One region of the Bifidobacterium sp. ESL0732 genome, then DNA from elsewhere that is predicted to be linked to it. Evidence: riboswitches for the same ligand, from Rfam matches in the RefSeq annotation. Region 1 holds a riboswitch; each other region holds the start of a gene.

The links. Region 1 has a riboswitch for thiamine pyrophosphate ahead of OZX70_RS05130 (ECF transporter S component). Riboswitches for the same ligand answer to the same signal wherever they lie in the genome.
Region 2: another riboswitch for thiamine pyrophosphate. It lies ahead of OZX70_RS03475 (ABC transporter permease); the one in region 1 lies ahead of OZX70_RS05130 (ECF transporter S component).
Region 3: another riboswitch for thiamine pyrophosphate. It lies ahead of OZX70_RS06850 (hydroxyethylthiazole kinase); the one in region 1 lies ahead of OZX70_RS05130 (ECF transporter S component).

The regions. Positions count from the first base shown of each region.
Region 1 covers NZ_CP113920.1:1,305,026-1,312,670, forward strand. Annotated here, with positions in the region: gene pheS (phenylalanine--tRNA ligase subunit alpha) at 1-307, opposite strand, end outside; gene OZX70_RS05120 (RNA methyltransferase) at 468-1,499, opposite strand; gene OZX70_RS05125 (ATP-binding cassette domain-containing protein) at 1,653-4,199, opposite strand; gene OZX70_RS05130 (ECF transporter S component) at 4,331-4,960, opposite strand; TPP riboswitch at 5,010-5,132, opposite strand; gene OZX70_RS05135 (dipeptidase) at 5,318-6,685, opposite strand; gene OZX70_RS05140 (DUF3043 domain-containing protein) at 6,826-7,446, shown strand; gene lpdA (dihydrolipoyl dehydrogenase) at 7,592-7,645, shown strand, end outside.
Region 2 covers NZ_CP113920.1:920,368-928,012, reverse strand. Annotated here, with positions in the region: gene OZX70_RS03495 (Ppx/GppA family phosphatase) at 1-138, opposite strand, end outside; gene OZX70_RS03490 (DUF501 domain-containing protein) at 272-793, opposite strand; gene OZX70_RS03485 (septum formation initiator family protein) at 1,086-1,745, opposite strand; gene eno (phosphopyruvate hydratase) at 1,841-3,136, opposite strand; TPP riboswitch at 3,344-3,482, shown strand; gene OZX70_RS03475 (ABC transporter permease) at 3,646-4,383, shown strand; gene OZX70_RS03470 (NrtA/SsuA/CpmA family ABC transporter substrate-binding protein) at 4,493-5,518, shown strand; gene OZX70_RS03465 (ABC transporter ATP-binding protein) at 5,527-6,261, shown strand; gene mfd (transcription-repair coupling factor) at 6,372-7,645, opposite strand, start outside.
Region 3 covers NZ_CP113920.1:1,759,532-1,767,176, forward strand. Annotated here, with positions in the region: gene OZX70_RS06820 (ABC transporter ATP-binding protein/permease) at 1-18, opposite strand, end outside; gene OZX70_RS06825 (hypothetical protein) at 401-580, shown strand; gene OZX70_RS06830 (TetR family transcriptional regulator) at 653-1,435, shown strand; gene OZX70_RS06835 (helix-turn-helix domain-containing protein) at 1,515-1,868, opposite strand; gene OZX70_RS06840 (NAD(P)-binding domain-containing protein) at 2,297-2,911, shown strand; gene OZX70_RS06845 (NAD(P)H-binding protein) at 3,106-3,735, shown strand; TPP riboswitch at 4,055-4,175, shown strand; gene OZX70_RS06850 (hydroxyethylthiazole kinase) at 4,167-5,099, shown strand; gene thiE (thiamine phosphate synthase) at 5,146-5,883, shown strand; gene thiD (bifunctional hydroxymethylpyrimidine kinase/phosphomethylpyrimidine kinase) at 5,853-6,881, shown strand; gene OZX70_RS06865 (bifunctional hydroxymethylpyrimidine kinase/phosphomethylpyrimidine kinase) at 6,896-7,645, shown strand, end outside.

The DNA.
Region 1 (7,645 bases):
TCATGTCGACGGTTTCGGAGGCGAGTTGACGCGTCTCTTCCGCGGCTTTGACTTGAGCTTCCTTGAGTCCATAGGCACGTCCGAAATCGGCACGCAGCTTGCCCATAAGCTGGCCGGCACCCTTCTTCTCGTCCTTTGGCAAGCCTCCGATGGCACGGCTAGCCTGAGTCATCGCTGACTCAGCCCCGGCGTACTCCGTCTTGATGGCTTTGAGCTCCTCCATGGTGGAGGCACTCTTAATTTTCGAGATGCCTTCGGAGACCGCATCGGTCACCGCTCCGGCATCGAATGATGCACTCTGTGCCACGAGTACCCTTTCCTTCAATTTTTCCAAACCTTGAAACGTTGGGATTACACGCGCAAAAGTCATGAATCACAAGCGTTTACAGCCTTTTCATTGTTTCAATATGACTCGACATAGCGCCGTGTCCGTTTGAGCTTACTGTCACGCAATAAGGAAACCGGTTTTAGCGACGTTGTGCAGCGTCGCGAGCCATGGCAAGCGTAAAAAGCATCACCGAAGTGCTGGTCGCAAGATTGAGCGATTCGGCTTTGCCATACAGGGGTATCGAGACGATGCGCTGCACACGTTCCAGCACATCATTCGGCAATCCGCGAGCCTCATTGCCGAACAAAATCGTTTGAGAAGAATCTCCACTTTGGCCATGTTTATTGGACTTCGGATATTGCTCAATTACGTCGATCAGCGATTCCGGCTTAATGCTTTCGGTGCCGTAGACGTCAGCGGCCATTACTTCACGATGCTGTTCTTCTGTCCATGCAAAGAATTCATCAGTACTCATCGTCACCACCGGCAGATGGAACAAAGAACCAGCCGTGGAACGGATGACCTTCGGATTGAATCGGTCGACACAATCGTCCACGAAAATCACCGCTCGGCATCCGGCGGCATCGGCGGAACGAATCACCGTTCCCGCGTTTCCGGGGTCGCGTATCTGCCAGAATGCGGCCACCGTATCGCCAGATTGAAAGGAATCCGACTCGCTTCTAGTCGATACTGAACTTGCGCTAATCTCATTTTCGCTTACTTCGGCACCGGTCAATAACTCTGTTCCCCGGGTGACAACATTATGAACGACTTTCGCATCGTCAACGTCACCGGCCGTGCCTTGCTCAAACGTTTGAGCCATGCGGTTCTCTATGGTTTCCAGATTGCCGACCGCAACGATACCCTGCGCATCCGTGCTTATACGATGCATGACATCGCCGGTCACCTGATGAATATATAGTCCCTGTTCGTAGGCCTCACGAGAAATTTCCTTGACCACTGGCGAAAGCAACCCTACCTGCCGCTCGTCCATCTGTACATAGCAATCCTCGACCGCATCAGGCATCCACCGCACGATTTCCCGCACCGATTGCGGCCCTTCGATAAGGAACTTTCCAGCTTTCTTGCGGCCCTTGGGTTTTTCAAGTTCCGCGACACGTTTCACCCGTTCGGCTTTGGGATTATCAATAATGTGCTGGTTAAAAGGCATAGCTCATACTTTACGCGAAGTCATTGCCATTGATTCAAGCAGAATAGTTCACGCGAGTTTGACTTGAGCAACCAGCGGAGGTTTATACGAAATCAGATATCAATCAACTTCTAACGGTTTGGAGTCCCTTCAACACCAATCAGGCTGTCGTTTTCACCCGCCAAAGAAGGTGAAGGTGCCGGCTACAGCGGCGATGATCAAGGAAACCGTCGGAACGATGGCGCAGACGATCACAAAGGCCCAATCTCGTGGATTGACATGACTGACACGGGCATGGGTTCTGGGGATGTCACCTCCGAATCCGCGGGCTTCCATGGCGGTCGCCAAAGTCGTGGAACGGCGAATGGAAAGAACCAGCAGAGCGAAGGTCTGCGGGAAGAACGCCTTGACCTTGTTTTCATCGCCCAAACCGCGGGAACGGCGCGAGGCGGTGAGCGCGGCCCAATCGTCACGAAGCACTGAGAAAAGGCGCATACCAGCAAGTCCGCCGTAGACGAAACGATCCGGCAGATGAAGAATCTGGCTGAAGGAATCGGCCAAGTCTGTGGTTTCTACGCCAAGAACCGCAATAATGGCCGGAACGCCCACGGCCAGAATACGGATGCCAGTAGCGAGCGCCAACATCGCCGAACGGTCGGTGACAGTGATCATCGCCCAATGCCACCAGACTCGGCCACCTTCCTTACCGTATAGCAGGACGGCGAGCGCCGAACCGGGCGCCCCGATGAACACAGGCCACGTAGATTTGACCACCCGCCAAGGCGACAGACCGATGCAGGCAAGCAAAATGAACTCAAGCAATAGCGCGACGCTTGCCGAAACCCAGTCGAGGCTGAAAATCAAGGGAAGCGCGGCAATAAAGCCACCCAGCATTCTGAACGTCGGGTTCAACGAAGCGAGAAATGGCGAACGGCTGGACTGGCGTTCCTTTTCGTCGCGTTCATTGACCGGGCTCACCGTAATAGCGGTATCGCTTCTTGTAAGATTGACATCCGTCATATGCATCGAGCGGACACCTTCAGCATCGCCTTGCGCCTGCAACTCGATGACACGGGCACCCAAAGCCGTGACCAAATCTCGGTCGTGAGTGACCACGATGACGCTTACACCGTCACCACGCAGGGAATGAATCAGCGAGACGATCTGCATCCATGTACGCCTGTCCTGCCCGAACGTGGGTTCGTCAAGAATAATGACGCGAGGGGCCGCGGCAAGTGATGCGGCTACCGTCAGGCGGCGCTTCTCGCCACCGGAAAGCGTATAAGGATTGACAGAAGCATATTGCGAAAGCCTGAAGCGACGCAGCAACGCCATGGCCTTTTCCTTTGCCTCTGCCTCCGGAATGCCGGTACGCAAAGGGCCCAACATGACCTCGTCAAGAACGCTACCGCGCGCGAACTGATGCTCAGGATTCTGGAAAACGTAGGAAATCCGAGCTGCCAGTTCCGTCGATTTCCAATCCATCGGCGAATTGCCACTTGTACCCTGGGAGAGTGCTGGAGAGGCTTCAACGTTTCCTGCTACAGGTTGCAGAAGCCCTGCCAACGTCAATGAAAGCGTAGATTTGCCGACACCATTGCGACCAACCAACGCCGTGATCTGCTCGGCGGCGAACGACACGTTGATATGCTCGGCTATGGCTTTGCCGTTACGACCGATGGCCAGGTCTTTGGTCGAAAGCAGCGTCTTGCCATCGCCAAGTGCCGGATCGCTGTTCGGTTCGTCATCAGTATGAATACGGTGGATTTCGTCTTCCGGACGTCGGTATTTATCCGGCATCCAGATACCAAGCGCGGCAAAGTCAAGATCACGATTGCCGAACACCTCGTCAGGTGTACCGTCCGCGACCACAATGGTTCGTCTGAACCCGCTGTGGTCGATTTCCGCATCCTCGCCGACCTGAGTAACACGGGCCTTCACCTGGTCATCCGATTCCAACCCGAGAACTATGACTCTGTCAATAAGCTCAATCCACGGACCAGCTCGATGCTCGACCAAGAGCATGGTCGCCTTGGTATTATGCAATACATCAGTGACGGCATTGATAACCTGTTCGACGCCTTCCGGATCAAGATTCGCGGTCGGCTCGTCAAGAAGCAATGCCCCCGGCTGCATGGCCAAGGCCCCAGCCAACGCAAGCCGCTGCATCTGCCCGCCGCTCAAGTGCATGGTAGAACGGTGCAATTGCAACCCTTCAAGGCCGACAGCAGCAAGGCTTTGTTTCACGCGCTCCCAAATCTCAGGACGTGGCACGCCCATATTTTCAGGACCGAACGCGACATTGTCGCCAAGCCTTTCAAAAATCGTCTGGGCGTCAGGATCCTGCAACACGAGTCCAACACGACCGTGGGCTGCAGCGGCCGGGACGTCATCGACAAAGACGCCTCCCTCGGTGACCCCGCCTTCGGAATCCTCAACGGCGACGACTTCACTCGCGTCATTCTGCCCGGCCTCGCTCGTGGGTTCCGCTGCATCACCGCCAAGCAATCCCGAAGCACCTTCGAGTATCGTCGATTTGCCGATGCCCGAGGCGCCAAGAAGGAGCACGTGCTCACCAGGGCGAATGTCAAGATTCAGACCGCGTACGGCGAAATGTCGGCGTGAGGCATGGCGATAGCCCCAATGCTCGAAACGGATCGAGGCAGGCAGCACTTTGGGGGAAACGTTACCGATTGATGATTCCGCATTTCGCAAAACCATTTCATCGCCAATATCAGGAGCTTCCGAGGCATGCTGTTGTGCATCGTCGCCTTTTCGGCTATTGGCTACCTTCGATTGCTTGCCTTGCATACGTTCCCCCATCAATGCCTCAAAATTCTACCTGATACCACTCACTTGGAGGATGCACGAACCTGACGGCCTGAAGCGAACTTGTCGATGGCACCGGTTTTGGCGATGGCGATATAGAGGTACCACATCAGTACTCCGGCCACCAGTCCGCCAGAAATAATGGTGGCCACGAGATACCAGAGTCCATAAGCACCCATCATATTGAAACCTTGCAGGTGAGTAAAGAAGGTATAGGCCCAGCAGCCGATGGCGGAGACTACGCCGGAAAGCGTGACTGTGAGAAGGTTCCAGACTTTATACGCCACGCAAAGGAACACGACTTCTGCACACAGCCCCTGTACCAGCGCAATCAGAAACGTTTCCATGCCGCCCCAGGAATTGCCGAGCAACGCTTCGAGCACACCTGCAACGACTTCAGCGTATGTTGCGGCGCCGGGCTTACGCACGATGACCGCGGCGAGCGGGCCAGCGAAAAGCCAGAATCCGTTCATCAGACCGCCGAGACCGGGAATGAGGGCATCCAGAGGCGAGCCGATGGGACCGTATAGCAAGGCGGCAGCCCAGTAGACGAATGTACTGACGACACCGATGACTGAAGCGACGGCGATATCGACGACGCGCCAACGAAGGTTTGGTTTGGTTGCGACGGTTGCTTGATTCGATGATGACATGATTTGTGCCTTTCCAAGGTGCGCACCGCTTATCGGCGCGCATACAAGGCACGGGAAAAGAGAGACGTCCGTGCGCCGGCATTGTCCGGACTCACGTTCATTCGGTCGAGGATATTCCTCATCTCAGCCATCTGCCAGATTGCGCCGGTAGACAGCCCCCGTGTCAATTCGCCATCTTAGAGCAATCCCCTGTCATTCCCCAGCCTTGGGCCGTGTGGGCCGGTGATATACAATGTTCGGGACGCTCCTTGGCCGCTCGGCCGTGTCTTACGCCCGAACATCGCATATCCCCGTCCCACACTCTCACAGAGAAATTCAACTGACAGAGGTTGCGGGAGGTAGCTCACCAGCGAATAATCACTTCGCGAGTTTGTCTAGGATCAGGGCCTCAGTGAGGACGTTGTTTTTGAGGCTTGTCAGGTCGACCGACTCGTTGGGGCTGTGAGCGTTGCCCTTCGGATCTTCGGGGCCGGTGACCAGAACTTGGGCATTCGGGAAGATGCGTTGCAGTTCGGGGATGAACGGGATCGAGCCGCCTTCGCCCTTGTTGATGGGATCGACGCCGAATGCTTCGCGCATCGATTCCAGAGCGTCCTGAGTGGCTTCCGCATTGGGATCCATGCTCCAACCCATGCCGGTATCGAGCGTGGAGACAGAAACTTCGGCTCCGAACGGGGCATGGGAGCTCAGGAAGTCGGTGACGGCCTTGGCCGCGTCTTCTGGGCGCTGGTTCGGCGCGGTGCGTATGGACAGGCGGAAGCGGGTCTCGTTGGCGATGACGTTGAAGGAGCCATCCACCGGGTGCGCGTCGAAGCCGATGACGGAAATGCTGGGCTTGGTCCACAGACGTGAAGCCAACGAACCGGTGCCGGCGAAACGATAGGAATCGACCACCGAGGAATCGGCCCGTACGCTGGCCTCGTCCAGGTCACGCTGGAGTCCGCCGACAGGGTCTCCCCCCTCGAGTCCCGGAATATTGAGCGAACCGTCTTCGTCATACATTGAGGCAATCAGGATGGAAGACAAGGTATTCGTGTCGAGAATCGGACCACCAAACTGGCCGGAATGCACCGGATGCTCCAACGCCTTGACTGTCACATCCAAATCGGTATTGCCTCGCAAACTGGTGGTGAGGCTGGGAATCTCAGCACTCCAGTTGCCGGAATCGGCCACAATGATGACGTCGGAATCGAATTCGTCCTGATGCGCCTCGATGAAGGGAATGAAGCTCGGCGAGCCCATCTCCTCCTCGCCTTCGATGAAGACCTTGATATTGACCTTCAGATCGTCGCCCAATGCGTGCAACGCACCGGAATGGATGGCAATGCCACCGCCGTCGTCGGTCGCGCCACGTCCGTAAAGGCGACCGTCGATTTGCGTGGCCACAAACGGATCGGTGTTCCACGCGGAAGGATCCGGAACCGGCTGCACGTCGTGATGCGCGTAAAGCAACACGGTCGGCGCATCGGTGTCAACAATCTTGGAACCTACGACTTCGAACGCTCCCGGAGTGCCGTCAGGATTCTTGGATTGCACCACTTTCGCGTCCACACCGCGTTCTTTGAGCTCATCAGCCACGAATTGCGCCGAGCGACGCATGTGCTCGCCAGTGATGCCCTCGGCCGAAATGGATTTCAGCGCGACTTTCCTGCTCAACAGATCGACAACGCGATCAAAATCGGCGTCGACGCGCGAACGCAATTCTTCCTTGCTCAATGTAGCCATGTCATGCTCCTTGTCAAACGTGTTCATTCACCTCGATAATCACACAGACCCGAGAAAAACGCGAAAAATCGCTGAAAAATGCGTCAATCCCCTATATTTCTGTGTCTTTGCGCGTCGAGGCTTGCCCGTAGTCTCAAACCATGACATGGAATCCCTTCAGCAAGGACAAAGATAAGGAAGCGGCGCAGAAATCCGTCGATTCCGCATTGAAAGAACCTGAGGAACAGGAAGGCAAAGGCCGTCCTACACCCAAGCGCAAGGTCGCCGAGGAACGCAACCTCCATCCCATCGTTCCCAAGAACCGTAAGGCCGATCGGAAGGCCGCCAAAGAACGGATCAAGAAAAAAGAGGACGAACAGTACGATGCGATGCGTACCGGCGATGTGGCACATATGCCCCGTCTCGAACGCGACCCGGCGCACATCTACGCCCGAGATTATGTCGATGCCCGTTTCAATCTTGCCGAATACTTCATCCCGGTCATTTTCGCCGTCATGATCTTCGGCATCATCATCGCCTTCAAGTGGCCGGCGCTTTATACCCCGATACTTATGCTCTCTTACGTATATCTGATCGTTGCGGTCATCGACATCTTCGTGATGTGGCACGGCCTCAAAAAGAAGCTCATCGAGAAGTTCGGTGAAAAATCCGTCGGCAAAGGCTCACGCATGGGTTCCTACGCTTGGAGTCGAGCCCTTCAGCTTCGTCGTTGGCGCGTTCCAAAGCCATCGTCGAAGAAGCGAGGCAACTGGCCGAAGTAAATCAGCCCGCGTTTACGATTTAAAAGAAAAATGCCTTCACAACATTCCCAGAATGTGTGCGAAGGCATTTTTCGTTTATAGAGTTGCCGCGCTCGTCATTCTTCGTTTCACCGTTATTATTGAGTTAATCAAAACTTGGAGCATCATGCAGAATACACATATTGACATTGCCATTATCGGCGGCGGGCCCGGCGGATAC
Region 2 (7,645 bases), 380 kb from region 1:
CCTGATGACTTGCAGCACTCGGGGCACGACGTCCTCAACGCTCCCGTCGGCAAACACCTTGGAAATTTTGAGACGTATGGAGTTGGTGCCGCAATCGATTCCGGCAACAGTCACAAAATCCTTGGTTTCGTCTCTCATTTCAGCACCATCCACTTTTCGTATCATCTTGTTTTGTTGCTTTAGACATTATCCGTCAGACGCAACATTGCAGGGAATCCTAATCCCGACCGAACACCATGCCATGCCGCGACACGCATGAAACTGCAGGACATCAGTCCAGTTCAACGGTACAACGGCAGACGTTCGGGTCGAACTCGTCGACGATACGTTCCAGCACCATGTCGCCTATGGGGTTTGCTCCCCTGCCCATCACCAACGTCTGCGCCACGAGTGCGTGCAGGCATTTGACGCGTACGGGCATGCCGCCGGCGCTCGTGCCCGCGATATGCTCCTCACTGTCGCCAAGGCGAATCGCTAGCTCATGCCGGAAGGCAAGATAAAGCCGGTGCGCACGCTCGTACTCTGCGCGAATCGTCTCGTCATGCTGAACCAGATCGGTATAGTGCTGCATCGAGCCGTCCGCTTCAACACGCGAAACAGCCTTAGTTGCCTCTGGACTGGTCAAATAGCAGGTTGTGGGGAACGGAGTGCCGTCAGGCAATACGGGCCGCGTCACCACGGCCAGCGGCCTGCCACACACGCAACGAGCCCCCACGGCGACCATACCGCGCGGGAAACGCCCAAGTTGCTTCTTTACCAAGACGACATCGTCATTGCTGGCCTTGTCGTCCATCACGCGGTCCACCAGATTCCTGGCTTGCGCATTGAGGGCGGCTTCGTCAATCTGAATCGAATCCGATACGTTTTCATCGCCCGCAGCAGATTGCTGCTCGACGTTCATTGAGTTAGGATTCAATGATTTCGAGAATTGGGGTTGTTCTTTTTGCACGCTGTTCCTTGTCGGGTATCGTTCTGTCTCGTTTGTATAAAAATTATCAGTATTCGACATATCTATCACATGTCTATATATCTTGTGTTCAAACCCTTATCGAACGTGATGCCAGCATAGATTACGTCGAAATCGTTCATTTCTTGCCGCTACCACTACTCTGAGAACCGGCACTCGCCTTCTGGCCGGCCTTGTTCTGCGGATTTGCAGCATTCTTTTTATCGTTGTTGTTGCCTGACTGATTGGTGTTGCCGTTTGCATTTTGCGTCCCGTCAGCATCAGGGTCGGTATCGGTTTGCCCGCCCACGGCCTTGGGTGTCGTGACCTCACCGGTCTTGCTCTTTTTCAGCGGTTCGTCGGCCTTCTTGAAACCATAGGCAAGTTCGCGGTACCAAGGCAGAGCCGGTTTGTCAGAGCTGACCTCGTTCTGATCGGTGTCGTCTGATTTGGGTTTGACACCGGTGACTGCTTCGGGATGTTCGACGTGGATAGCCTGCTCGCCGGGGAAGACGAACCCAAGCCGATCACGTGCCTGCGCGGTGACATAGGCGTTGTCGTTCCAACGAGAAATATCGTTTTCGAGATTCTGTTTTTGCGCCACCAATGCGGCTTCCTGCCGTTTCAGCCCGTTGAGCTCGGCAAGATTCAAGGCGTAGCTGTGGAATGTGGCGACCAGTTGGATGGCACCCAACGCCACGATGAACAAGGCAATGAAGAACGCCATCGGGCCGGAGCCGCGGCGACGGCTCTGCTTCTTGCCGTTCTCCGTTTTGCTTTTGTTCTTCGTAGTGCCCATAAGACATAAAATACCCGTCACATTCGACTCCTAAGAATGAATGTGACGGGCAAAGCTCACAGCACAACAGCACTGCGGATGGCTTCAACTAGAAGTTACTTGATGTACTTCTTGCAGGCCTTGAAGGCGGAATAGCCGGCGTACTCGGCGGTGGAGCCAAGCTCTTCCTCGATCTCGAGCAGGCGGTTGTACTTCGCGATGCGCTCGCCACGGGCAGGAGCACCGGTCTTGATCTGACGAGTGTTCTTGGCGACGGCAAGGTCGGCGATGGTGGTGTCTGGAGTCTCGCCGGAACGGTGGGAGACCATGGAGGTGAAGCCGTTGGCCGTGGCGAGCTCGATGGCGTCGAGCGTCTCGGTGACGGTGCCGATCTGGTTGAGCTTGACGAGCAGGCTGTTCGCGGCGTGCAGATCGATGCCCTTCTGCAGGCGCTTCGGGTTGGTCACGAGCAGGTCGTCACCGACGAACTGGAGCTTGTCGCCCATCTCGGCGGTGATCTTCTGCCATGCAGGCCAATCTTCTTCGGCGAACGGATCCTCGATGGAGACCAGAGGATACTTGGAGACAAGCTCCTTGTAGTAGTTCAGCATGTAGTCGGCATCGCGGTCGGCGCCGTCGAAGTGATAGGTGTTGGTGTCCTTGTTGTAGAACTCGGAGGACGCCACGTCGAGGCACAGACCGATCTGGCGGCCGGGCTCATAACCGGCGGCCTCGATGGCCTGCATGATGTACTTGAGGGAATCCTCGTTGGTCTTCATCTTCGGAGCGAAGCCGCCTTCGTCGCCAAGACCGGTATCGTGGCCGTCCTTCTTCAGGATGCCCTTGAGGGTGTGATAGACCTCGACACCGGCGCGCAGCGCGTCGCTGTAGGTCTCGAAGCCGTAGGGGGAGATCATGTATTCCTGAATGTCGGTGGCGAAATCAGCGTGCGCACCGCCGTTCATGATGTTCATGTTCGGAACCGGCAGGATGTGGCCGTTGGTGCCGCCGATGTAGCGGTAGAGCGGCAGTTCGGCGGATTCCGCGGCGGCATAGAGGGCCGCGAGCGAAACGCCGAGGATGGCGTTGGCGCCGAGCTTACCCTTGTTGGGGGTGCCGTCGAGCTCGATCATGGTCTCGTCAAGAGCGCGCTGGTCGGTGGCGTCCATGCCGATGACCTTGGGCGCGATGGTCTCATTGACGGCCTTAACCGCTTCGAGAACACCCTTGCCGTTGTAACGGGACTTATCGCCATCGCGACGCTCCCAAGCCTCAGCCTCACCGGTCGAAGCGCCAGAAGGAACCAGGCCGATGCCTTCGGCACCATCAACGGTGTCGAGAACTACCTTGACGGTCGGGTTTCCACGGGAATCGAGAATTTCGCTGGCATATACGCTTTCAATTGCTGCCACAATTACTCCTTAAAGATGGACTTTCACTAACAGTTCCAAGATTAATGTCTTTGATGGACGTAAACCAGCGAAATCGGCTATTTTATGTGAACGTTAACATAGAGTGTGCGCACAAATTTGTCGTACCTTCCGGATTGCCGGCAACCTTTCCGGTCATTGCCCTATTGAGCAATCCACCCCTCGATGTCCAGCTCAAGAGTTCTAATACTCTTTGACATGGGGTGCCCAAGCCAAGTGTTTGAAAAAGCTGGCGTGCAAAACACAAAAGCGAACCGGCCGGGCTGAGATCATACTCATCGAACCTGATGTAGGTAATGCTATCGAAGGGATGTCCGATGCACAACGGTATTGTGCGTCCGAAAAGCCATTCGGCAACTTCATCATCAGCATCTTCAACCTCGTCGGGCATGCGGCATATCGCCGGCATCCTCGATGGCGCTGAAGCCATGTCCTCCAAACAGGGCACAGGCGCGAACCTGCGGCCACGAGGAGGCATAAAGCTGCTGCAGATGATCGGTCCATGGCTTTCCACGGTCGTTTTATGTCTCTGGTGGTTTTTCGCCACCTTGTCTCCCGCCGAATCTCGGCCGCTGCCCTCTCCTATCGAGGTCATCAAGTCGTGCGGCGATCTGAACGCCGAAGGCCTGCTCTTCCCATCGATCGGCATCAGTCTTGCCCGTGTCCTGCTGGGTCTCGGGCTGGGCATCGTCATTGCCGTGCCTGTCGCCGTGATCGCCGGAGCTTCGACCATTGGCTTCGACCTCGTCGACAAACCGGTGCATATGTTGCGTGCCATACCGTTCCCGGCGCTTTCGCCTCTGCTCATCATCATGCTGGGCATCGATGAATCTATGAAGATCGCGCTAATCGCCATCGGCGTGTTCGGGCTGATCTACGTCAATGTGCGCGACGGTATCCGTAATCTTGACCCCAAGCTCATCGAGCTGGCCAAAGCGTATCGGCTGCCCAAGCCCTTGGTACTACGTCGGATTCTTTTCCGGGGAGCCCTTCCGAGTTTTATGACCGGTCTGCGCTTCGCCATCACCGTGGCGTGGATCGCGCTGGTCACCTGTGAGACGGTGAACTCCTCAGTGGGCATCGGCTATATCCTCTCCCGTGCCCAGCAGTTCTCTCGTACCGATCAGATGGTGCTGTGCATCGTACTTTACGCCATCTTCGGGCTGGGAAGCGAAGCCATAGTCGGCTTGCTGCAACATGCGCTTACCCCGTGGAACCACAAGCACTGAATCCGTGAGGCTATCCGCATCGTCACTTGTCCCCGTTCGACTGCCTACGTTCAAAACCGCCAATATTTTGACCTATGAACTCAACATCATTCAAGAAGAAGGAAGTATCATGAAAACAAATCACCTCATCTCGGCCTCATACGCAGAGCAACATAGCACAATACGTCGCATATGCGCAGCGACCTGCACGCTTGCTGCGGTTGTGGCAATGGCAGCTTGCGGAACCTCCTCAGGTACCTCGAATGCATCGGGCTCCGCCAAATCCGAAGGCACCATTCGGATCGCCTATCTTTCAACGGCGAACTACCTGACCACCATACACAACGAACCATTCGTCAGCGAGACGATGAAGCCCTACCAAGCCAAGTTCATGGGACCATTCAACCCGCCAGATACGGCACGTAAAACCATTCTGGCAGGCCGGGCCGAAGCCACCAGTACCGGCACCGGAGCTTTCATCAGCCTTATTGATCAAAAGCAGCCCTGGGTCGCCTTCGCCATCGAATACTATGACGGCGATTCCCAAGGCATCGTGGCCGCCCCGAACTCGAAAGTCACCACCCTCAAAGACCTCTACGGCAAGCGCATCGGTATCGACAAAAAAGGCGCAACCGGCGACTACGTGGTCAATGCCGCGTTCCACCACGCCGGACTCGATCCCAAACAAGTCACCGAAGTCGAACTGAGCCAGACCGATTTCGCCGCGGCATTCACCTCCGGAAAAATCGACGCGCTGGCGACGTACGACCAGAACCTCGCCACAGCCATGGCCACACCCGGCGCCCGGCTCATCACCAACGGAAAACACTATGATTCGAAGAACGTGAGCATACATATGGTCTCCAAGAAATTCGCCGACGCACACCCGCAAATCGTCAAGAAACTCTACCAGACACTGGTCAAGGAATCCGATAAGGCGCAGAAAAACCCGGAATTCATTTATCAGACCTACAAAAAATTCGGTGCATCGGACACCATCATCAAGCAGGTGAGAAAATTCGACATACCGAAAATCCTGCCGGTGGATGCCAAAGGCAAGCAAATGCTTGATGACATCGCACAGCAATACGTCGATTTCGGCTTCATCAAGACCAAGCCGAACCTCGACGCCCATGTGCTCGACTGCACGAAGTGAGCCAGGACATGCCGCAACAAGCTTCACAACAATCCAGCGACCTTCCTCTGCTTGATTTGGAGCACATCGGCCTGTCGTTCGCAGACAGGCCGGTGCTCCGCGACATCAACGCCACAGTAGGCACAGGTGAGTTCGTCTCGCTGATCGGCCGTTCAGGCTGCGGCAAATCGACCTTGCTGCGTATCGTCGCCGGGCTTCTCACCCCACTGTGCGGCAGGATGGAAGCCACGGACTCGTTCGCTCTTGCCTTTCAGGATGCCAGGCTGATACCTTGGATGAGGCTGTGGGACAATGTGACGTTGGGGTTGTCAGGCTCGAAAAACGAACGAAGAGACATCGCACAGAATGCCTTGAAACAAGTACAACTTGACGATCATATCGATTCCTGGCCATCGTCCCTTTCCGGAGGACAGGCACAGCGCGCATCGCTGGCTCGAGTCTTGGTGCGCAATCCGAAACTCCTGCTGCTCGATGAGCCGTTCGGCGCTCTCGATTCACTCACGCGCTTGGACATGCAGAATCTATTGGCCGCATTGTGCGCCAGGCATCAATGGGGCGTGCTGATGGTCACCCATGATATCGCCGAAGCCACGCGCCTCTCCGATCGGGTGCTGGTACTTTCCGATGGTGAGATTTCCGATGACATCCATATCGATCGCCATGACCTGGATAGTGAGGGACGGCCTCAAGACCATACCCAGATTGAGGACGACCTGCGCGGGATGCTATACGGGAAAGCGTGACTTACCGACTGTTTGGCAAACGGTGATTTCGACTCCGATACCTCCGAAATCGCCTATATACCACACAACATTTTTTATCCGTTTTACTGTATTGCCAATGATGCCTGGCCTTAGCGCGAACCTCCGTGCCACGCCAGATCTTCAAGCAGTTGGTCGGTCCAGCCCATTACCTCGGGGCTGGTCATCGGCTTGCCGCCAAGCGTTTCGCCGAAGGGTGCGGGGATGAGCAACGTATGAGTGACCGGACGGTATTGCGAGCCCTTGTAGATACGCGAGAGCCGCATTTGCAACGATTCCGGCGGGTCAATCTTGGCGATGCGCACACGGTTGCCTTGGGTGACGATTTCGCTGATGCCGAGCGCACGAGCCTTGCTGCGAAGTCTGGCGACGTCGAACAGCGTGTCGAATTCCTCCGGCAACGGGCCGTAACGGTCGGTAAGTTCCTCTCGCAGCTCGGTGAGATCATCTTCAGTGCGCGCGCTGGCCAACTTGCGGTAGGCTTCGAGGCGAAGCTTATCCGAATCGATGTAATCGACCGGAATCGAAGCCTCGATGGGTAGGTCGATGGTGACGGCGACGGATTCTCTACGTTCCGGCTCCTTGTATTTCTCGACGGCATCGGAAACCATACGCACGTACAGGTCGAAGCCGACGCCCTCGATATGGCCGCTCTGCTCACCGCCCAGAAGGTTGCCGGTTCCGCGCAGTTCAAGATCCTTCATCGCCACGTCGAAACCGCTTCCGAGCGCCGTGTTCTGCGCGATGGTGGCCAGACGGTCGTGTGACTGCTGGGTCATCGGCTTACTCGGGTCGTAAAGGAAGTAAGCGTATGCACGTTCGCGGCCACGGCCCACACGGCCTCGCAGCTGATGGAGCTGACTTAAGCCGAAACGGTCGGCGTGATCGACAATCAGCGTGTTGGCGTTGGTGATATCAAGACCGGTTTCGATGATCGTGGTGCATACCAGCACGTCGATGTCACGATGCCAGAAGTCCTGGATGATGTTGTCGAGCTGTTTCTCCCCCATCTTGCCGTGGGCGATGCCGATTTTCGCCTCGGGCACCAGATCGTGGATCTTGGCTGCCACCTTGTCGATGTCGTTGACACGGTTATGGACGTAGAAGACCTGACCACCGCGCAAGAGCTCACGACGAATAGCGGCGGTGACCTGAGCATCCTCGTAGGCGCCGACGTAGGTGAGCACCGGCAAACGGTCCTCAGGCGGCGTGGCCAGCGTCGACATCTCGCGGATGCCGGTGACGGCCATTTCCAGCGTTCTTGGGATTGGTGTGGCGGAAAGCGAGAGCACGTCTATGTTGGTACGCAGGGCCTTGAGGGTCTCCTTATGTTCGACGCCGAAACGCTGCTCCTCGTCGATGATCA
Region 3 (7,645 bases), 450 kb from region 1:
GTCTTTAATCTGTAGCACGAATTCCCCGCTGCCTCTATGTATATGCGTGCCTTCACGACACCGCACGTCGTCCTGCCACTCTACCCCGACGCACGGCCCGGTTCGCCGTCGGCGGGCGATATGGAGAAATTGCGCCGCCGCGTCGAAAAGCAGGAAAATCACGTGCGGAATCTGCTTTTGAACGCGCTGAGTCAATGCGATGCGTCAAAAAGCAGAGTAATCACCCTTGCAATCTGCTTTTTGACGCAATCACACACTTCCCTGCGTCGAAAAGCAGTGAAAGGCGGCGCGGCTGCCGCTTTTTGACGCGATGAGTCCGATACCGCTCACACAGAACACCCGATTATCGCCGTGAGCGAACAGAGCCGCCCTCGTTGCAAACAGTATTAGCATCCGTTGTGTGAACACTGTTAACATCAGGCAGCGCGATACCTCACACGGTCTCGCGATTGACTGCCAGAAGCTCAAAAAATCATTCGGCGATATCCTCAAACCGACGGGCATCATTGTAGCCGTGAGCGTAGTATTGGCACTATTGGTTCTCGCCGGATACCGCAGGCAGACCAAAGTGGACAGATAACAACAGCAAAACGTCCGATGTCCGGCTATCTGATCAGCAACCGGGCATCGTGTGACGGGTAGTGAGGGATGTATGGCACGCAAGGCCGAAACCGCAAAAACCGGCACAAACAGAGGCACGCTCAACCGCGAAACGCTTTTGAAGAACGCTCTGGCCATTGTGGATGAGGACGGCCTTGACGCCTTGAGCCTGCGGGCGTTGGGCAAACGGATCGGTGTTTCCTACACGGCCCTTTACCGACATCTACCCGACAAGAACGCACTGCTCGACGGCATCGCCGAACAAATCTGGCGCGAGACACTTTCCGGACTTGAGGATAGCAATCCCGACACAAAGCGTGACACAACCACTCATACAGCTTCGAAAACAGAGTCAAAGAAGACACCAGATACCGCAGACACCGCCATCGACCGCGATTGGAAAAGCCATGTGAAACGCTACGCGATGAAGTTGCATGCCACGCTGCTCAAACACCCCAACGCGGCGATTTTGGTGGCAACACATCCTATCGATACCTTGGAGCAATACCAACTCCTCGCCGCTGCCATCAAACCTTTCATGACTGTTCTTGCCGGAAAGAATCCACCCGACGACCTGGTGGGGCTGATCCAAGGCGCCACCATCCTGACTACTGGCTATGTGCTGGCCGAAGCCGTCGCCCCCTTCGGCGACACAGGACGGTCCACCCCCGACCCATCAGACGCGACACGCGACGAGGCCATGCGTCAATTCCCTGAACTCGCCAAGTTGCTGGCACCACTGGCCGACACCTCCACGCCCTGGAGGATGAAGGACGAATACCAAAAAGCCCTTGACGCGTTGATCGATGGTTGGGGCCCAGGTACGTCCAAGTAACTTTACGGTTTCACCGACCCGACAATCGGCCTTGTCTCGGTCCGCTCCATTTCGCGGCTCCGTCCCACCACTTCGCCAATCAGTCAACCGGCTGGCCCATGGCCTCTTTATAGCTCGTTCCCCACGAACGCAAGGCGTCGATGACCGTCTTCAGGCTGCGGCCGGTATCGGTGAGCGAATACTCGACACGCGGCGGTACCTCGGCATAGACCTTGCGATTGACCAAACCGTCGGCTTCCATCTCACGCAGATTCGAGGTGAGCACCTTCTGCGAAACGTCGCCGACCGAACGTTGCAGTTCACTGAACCGCTTGGTGCCTTGCAACAGATCGCGGACAATCAGCACCGTCCACTTGTTGCCGATCAATGTCATCGTGGTCTCCACCGGACACGCCGGCAACGCGTTTTTATCGAATTTTCCTCGCATCGTCATTTCCCTATTCCTTTTAACGCACGTGCCATATGCCGATCAAACCGTAGAGGCACGTACTCCATTCCGAACCCCGACGACTTATTGTCGGCAACAATTCAGCGGATATCCTGCGTTTGTACACTTTCAATAGTTATTTTAAGATACTAAAGATATTTTTAGACACTATCAACTTAAAAGATGGTTCCTCTAGTAGCGTAATACCGGATTTATTATTCATCTTTTCTGTTGGAAATCCACAAAGCTTACTTTAAAGTTCCTATACTTCCTTTTTGTAACTACCAACTTTTACTACTGTTCTCCGCTATAGTGAAAGCAACAACGACATCAACACAGCCGTTGACACCATCAGCCGGCAAAGCGGCAATGACCACAGACACGGCATCATCAGAAACAACCACAGCACAGGTATCAAAACAAGGAGCATCATCATGGCAACAGTAACCGTTTTCGGAGCAGGCAACATCGGATCAGGCGTGGCGGGCCTCGCCGTAAAAGCGGGCGCCGACGTACAGGTCATCAACCGCGACAAGGCCAAGGCTGAGGCGATCGGCGGCGTGAAGGCGGCGGCATGGGGCGAGCCGATCACCGGCGACATCGTCGTGCTGGCACTCCCCCAGGCCGCCGAGGCCAGCGTAGTGGCCGACTACGGCGAGCAACTGGCCGGCAAGACCGTAGTCGATCCGAGCAACCCCGTCGATTTCAACACTATGGACCTCGCCTTGCCGAACGGCGCCGATTCCGCAGCCGAAGACCTCGCAGCCAAGTTGCCGGACAGCAACGTGGTCAAGGCGTTCAACACCACCTTCGCCGCCACTCTGGCGTCGGGCACCATCGACGGCAAACCGGTGACCGTGATGGCCGCCTCTGACTCGAGCGAGGCCAAAACCGCGCTGAAGTCTCTAGTTGAGGCCGCGGGACTGCGTTTCGTGGATGTCGGCGCTCTCAAGCGCGCCAGCTACATGGAAGCGTTCGGCGCCTTGCAGATGGTCGTCGCGATGGGCGGCGGCACCCCGTGGACCGGCGGATTCAAGGTCGTCGAGTAACTTGATGGCAACTTGTCGTGGGTGAATCGATCCAACAATCATTCACCCGCAACGTCGATATCAGCACCTCACGTAACCGCAGTAAACGCAATGCGGCCATCTGCACCAACACGAAGTCCAATTCCACATTCGCCTATCAATCACTTTTACGCCAATTCTCAACCCACCAATCATTTCAACAAAGGAACATGTTTATGAGCAAGAACATCGCAGTAGTCGCGGCCAACGGCAAGGCCGGACGGCTGATCGTCGCCGAAGCCGTCAATCGCGGCATGGACGTCACCGCAGTCGTGCGCAGCGAAAACAAGACCGCCGCCCAGCACGCCATCATCAAGGACCTTTACAATCTCACAGCCGACGACCTCGCTGGTTTTGACGCAGTAGTGAGCGCTTTCGGCGTCTTCGACCCGGCGAAGTTCGACGAATACGGCACCTCGCTGAAGCACTTGGCCGACCTTGTTTCCGGCACCGACACGTGCCTGCTAGTGGTCGGCGGCGCGGGCAGCCTTTACACAAACAAGGAACACACCGCCCAACTTTCGGACACGTTCCCTGAAGAGATCAAAGGTGTGCCGCTGGCAATGGGTAAGGCGCTTGACGCGCTGCGCGGGCGTGACGACGTGCATTGGACCTATATCAGCCCCGCCGGCGACTTCCAGGCCGACGGCGAACGTACCGGTCACTATGTGCTTGCGGGCGAGGATTACACCACCGACAAGGACGGCAAGAGCGCCATCAGCTACGCCGACTATGCCATCGCGATGGTTGACGAGATCGAAACCGACCGTCCGCATGACCGCGAGCGCATCTCCGTACGATGGTAATGACGTCCTAAATCAACAAATAGCATCAGACCTTCACTTTGACTGTGCCTCTGACCTATCCAGAAATTATGTTTCTAAAGGGTCAGAGGCACATTCATGCCACATTGCCACCAGACTGCCGGAGCGCGAGAATATAAAGCGACCGACCGACACGACCATGCTGCTTGTCTCCGTCCAACGGAACGCAACGTTGCGTTCTCATTTTCAAACACAGTTTTACTATTGCATTGCATAAAGAAACACTATGGATGGCCGCCAATGAGCACAGCTGTAATGAACCCAAATCACCCTTGTCCAATGAAGCGCATAGCGTCGTGACTTGTAAGTGCAGGGGAACCTGCGGTCCGCTTCGGCGGGCGCGCAAGTTGAGACGGACACAACGCCCGACCCTTGGAACCTGTTGGTTAATACCATCGTAGGGAGACGCGAATATGGTCAATGACGCATACTCATCAACAAACAACAATCTCGGCAATCTCAAGGATCTGGCGGCGGATAATCCGTTGCGATTAAGCATTCGTACGGCTGCGCAAACCGTGCGTGACACCACGCCGCTGGCCCAGTCTTTCACTAACTTCGTGACCATCAACCTTGTGGCCAATGCGCAGCTGGCGGCGGGCGGCACCGCAGCGATGAGCTTCCTGCCCGACGACATCGCGGGCGGCGAGGCGGCGAGCGGCGCCAGCTACATCAACGTGGGCACGCTGCTGCCGTTCTACAAGGACGCGCTGAAGCAGATCACCGAGAAATTCCATGCCGACCACCATCGTTGGGTACTCGACCCGGTGGCTGCGGGAATGGGGACCACGCGCACCGCCATTTTGAAGTCGTTCAAGGCGGCACCGCCGACCATTATCCGCGGCAACGCCTCCGAAGTCATCAAACTGCGCGAGATGTGGGAGCTGCCGCTTCAGGAAAACGACAATGCGCTGGACAGCATTGCACGGCAGTCCAGCGGACCGGTCGGCGTGGAATCCGCAGACGACGTCGAAGCGGCTGAAGCCTCGGCCAAGGCACTGGCCCGATTCATCGCCAAGTCCGACGCTCAGGGCCAAGGCGCCGTCGCCGTTTCCGGCGAAACCGATCTGGTTACCGACGGCGAACACACCTATCGTCTGCCCGGCGGCAGTGCGATGATGACCAAGATCACCGGAGCCGGCTGCTCACTGGGCGGTGTGACCGCGACCTATCTGGCCGTTGCTGACCCGCTGACCGCAGCCCTCGCCGCAAGCGCCCTCTATAACCGTGCCAGCGAAACCGGCGAAGCCAACTCCCACGGCCCCGGCTCCTTCCAGGTCGCCTTCCTCGACGGACTCTGGTCGACCACACCCGCGCAGATCGCCGCCTCGCCGATTCTCGCCTGAATACACCACACAACGTATTTCTTAACCATAGAGAATCGAGACAATTATGACTACCAACAATTCATCATTTGCTTCCATGCGCCATAACTTCGACCTGAGCTCTTACCTCGTGCTCGGGCCGGCCGACACCAAATCGCGGCCTGTCCCCGACATCGTGCGACAGGCGCTGGCCGGTGGCATCACCTTCGTCCAGATTCGCGTCAAGCCCGGAGACGCCAGGGATATCACCGAAATTGCACGGCGGAGTGCCGAAGTCATCGCACAGGCCGGAGCGTCCGAGTCCGTCCCGCTGGTCATCGACGACCGCGTGGATGCGGCTTGGCAGTGCCGTGATCTGGGGATCAAGGTTGACGGCGTTCACATCGGGCAGGACGATATGAACCCGGAAGAGGCGCGCAAGCTGCTCGGCCCGGACGCCATCATCGGGCTGAGCTGCAAGGTGCTCGACGAAGTGAAGACCGCCAACGCCCTGCCCGACGGCACCATCGACTACATCGGTGCCGGCCCGCTGCACCCCAGCACCACCAAGCCCGACTGTATCGTCTTCGGCGCCGACCACAAACGTCACACGCAGGACACGGAATCCATCAACGCGCTGTGCCGTGAATCGAACTATCCCATTGTCGTGGGCGGCGGAGTGAAACTCGAAGACCTGCCGGAGCTGGCGCAAACCGAAGCCGCCGGCTGGTTCGTGGTCTCGGCCATCGCCGGAGCCGACAATCCGCAAGCCACGACAAAAGCTATGGTGAGCTCATGGAACGCCGCACGCGCAAAACGTGGCTGATGATGTCGCAGGATGCATCGCTAAGCGGCGAGCATGAAACAAAGGCAGAAAACCATCTTTCGAATGATACTGGGATAAACGAAACATCCGAGACTCATACGAATCCGGCCAAGTGCAATTCAACGGACACCGTCGGTGTCCACCCATACAAGCTGCCTGCAGTGCTCTCCATCGCAGGCAGCGATTCTTCGGGTGGGGCCGGCATTCAAGCCGATCTCAAGACGTTCATGGCTTGCGGGGTTTATGGAATGAGCGCCATCACCTCGTTGACCGCACAGAACACGACCGGCGTAAGGGCTTCCGCGGCTCCTTCGCCGGACATGTTGGCAGCGCAGATTGCTGCCGTCTTCGAAGACATCCGGCCAGACGCCGTCAAAATCGGTATGGTGCCGAACGCCGAACTCATCGGAGTCATTGCCGATCGGCTTAAGTATTACAATGCTGTCAACGTTGTGGTCGACCCGGTGATGATCGCTTCCAGCGGCGACCGGTTGAGCAGCAAGGCTTCGATCGACACACTGTGCACGAAGCTTCTACCGCTTGCCACCCTGGTGACGCCGAACATCCCCGAAGCCGAAACCATCGCAAATCTCGGGACCCGACCTGTTCGCGATCGCGACACCACATCAGCACACAACCTCGCCATCAGCGACGAAGCGAGCACCATCAATGCTGCCCGCACCATCGTCGAACGTTGTGGCGGCTGTGCAGTGCTCATCAAAGGCGGGCATCGGCAAGGCGCGGCCAACGACCTGCTCTTCGAGAACGGTGAGACCACATGGTTTCGCCACACTCGCATCAACAATCCCAATACCCACGGCACTGGCTGCACTCTTTCCAGCGCCATCGCCGCAGGCCTAGCCAAACACGAATCGTTGACCGAGGCCGTACAAAACGCCAAGGACTACCTCACCGGTTGCATCGCTGCCGGCCTTGACCTCGGGGCCGGCTCGGGACCGATGGACCATGCGTGGAAATGGCGCGACAGTCAAAATTAGACAGAGAAGGTTTTATGATGACCAACACCATCAATTCCAATGATTCCAATACCATCACGAATAGTTCAGAGACAGAAATAACCACAAATACGACAGAGGCATTGGATGCCGATTCGGCGCAGGCCATAGCCAAGCTGCTCGATATGCAGCAACGTTACGATAGCGACTTGGAACAAACCAAACCCTCGCGCCTCCGCGTGCTGTCCATCGAAGGCTCCGACCCGATCGGTGGGGCGGGCACGATGGCGGATATGAAAGCATTCACTGCGCAAGGCGTCTTCGGCTATGCGGCGATGACCAGCGTCCTGGCGCAGAACACGCAAGGCGTCACGGACATCGTCAACGTCGAACCGTCGTTCCTGCTCGCCCAGCTCAAAGCCGTAAGCGACGATGCGGACATTGATGCCATGAAAATCGGGATGCTCGGCACACCGGAATTGGTCGATACCGTGCGTCTTTGGCTGGAAGAGCTACTGCGGGATTATGAGGCTCGCGGCAAACTCCGGCCCGCGATCGTGCTCGACCCAGTGATGTATGCGAAATCCGGAGACCGTCTGCTCACCGCCGAGGCCGAGCGCGCGCTGACCACCTTGATCCCGTTGGTCGATATCATCACGCCGAATGTGATGGAACTGGCCGCGCTCGATGCAATGAGCCACGAAACGAAATTAGACAGCAAAAGCTCACACGGAAAAATCGATGGGAACAAGCCCTCAGCCACCGCCATGACGTCCGATACACCAGCGAAAACTAGACACTCTGTT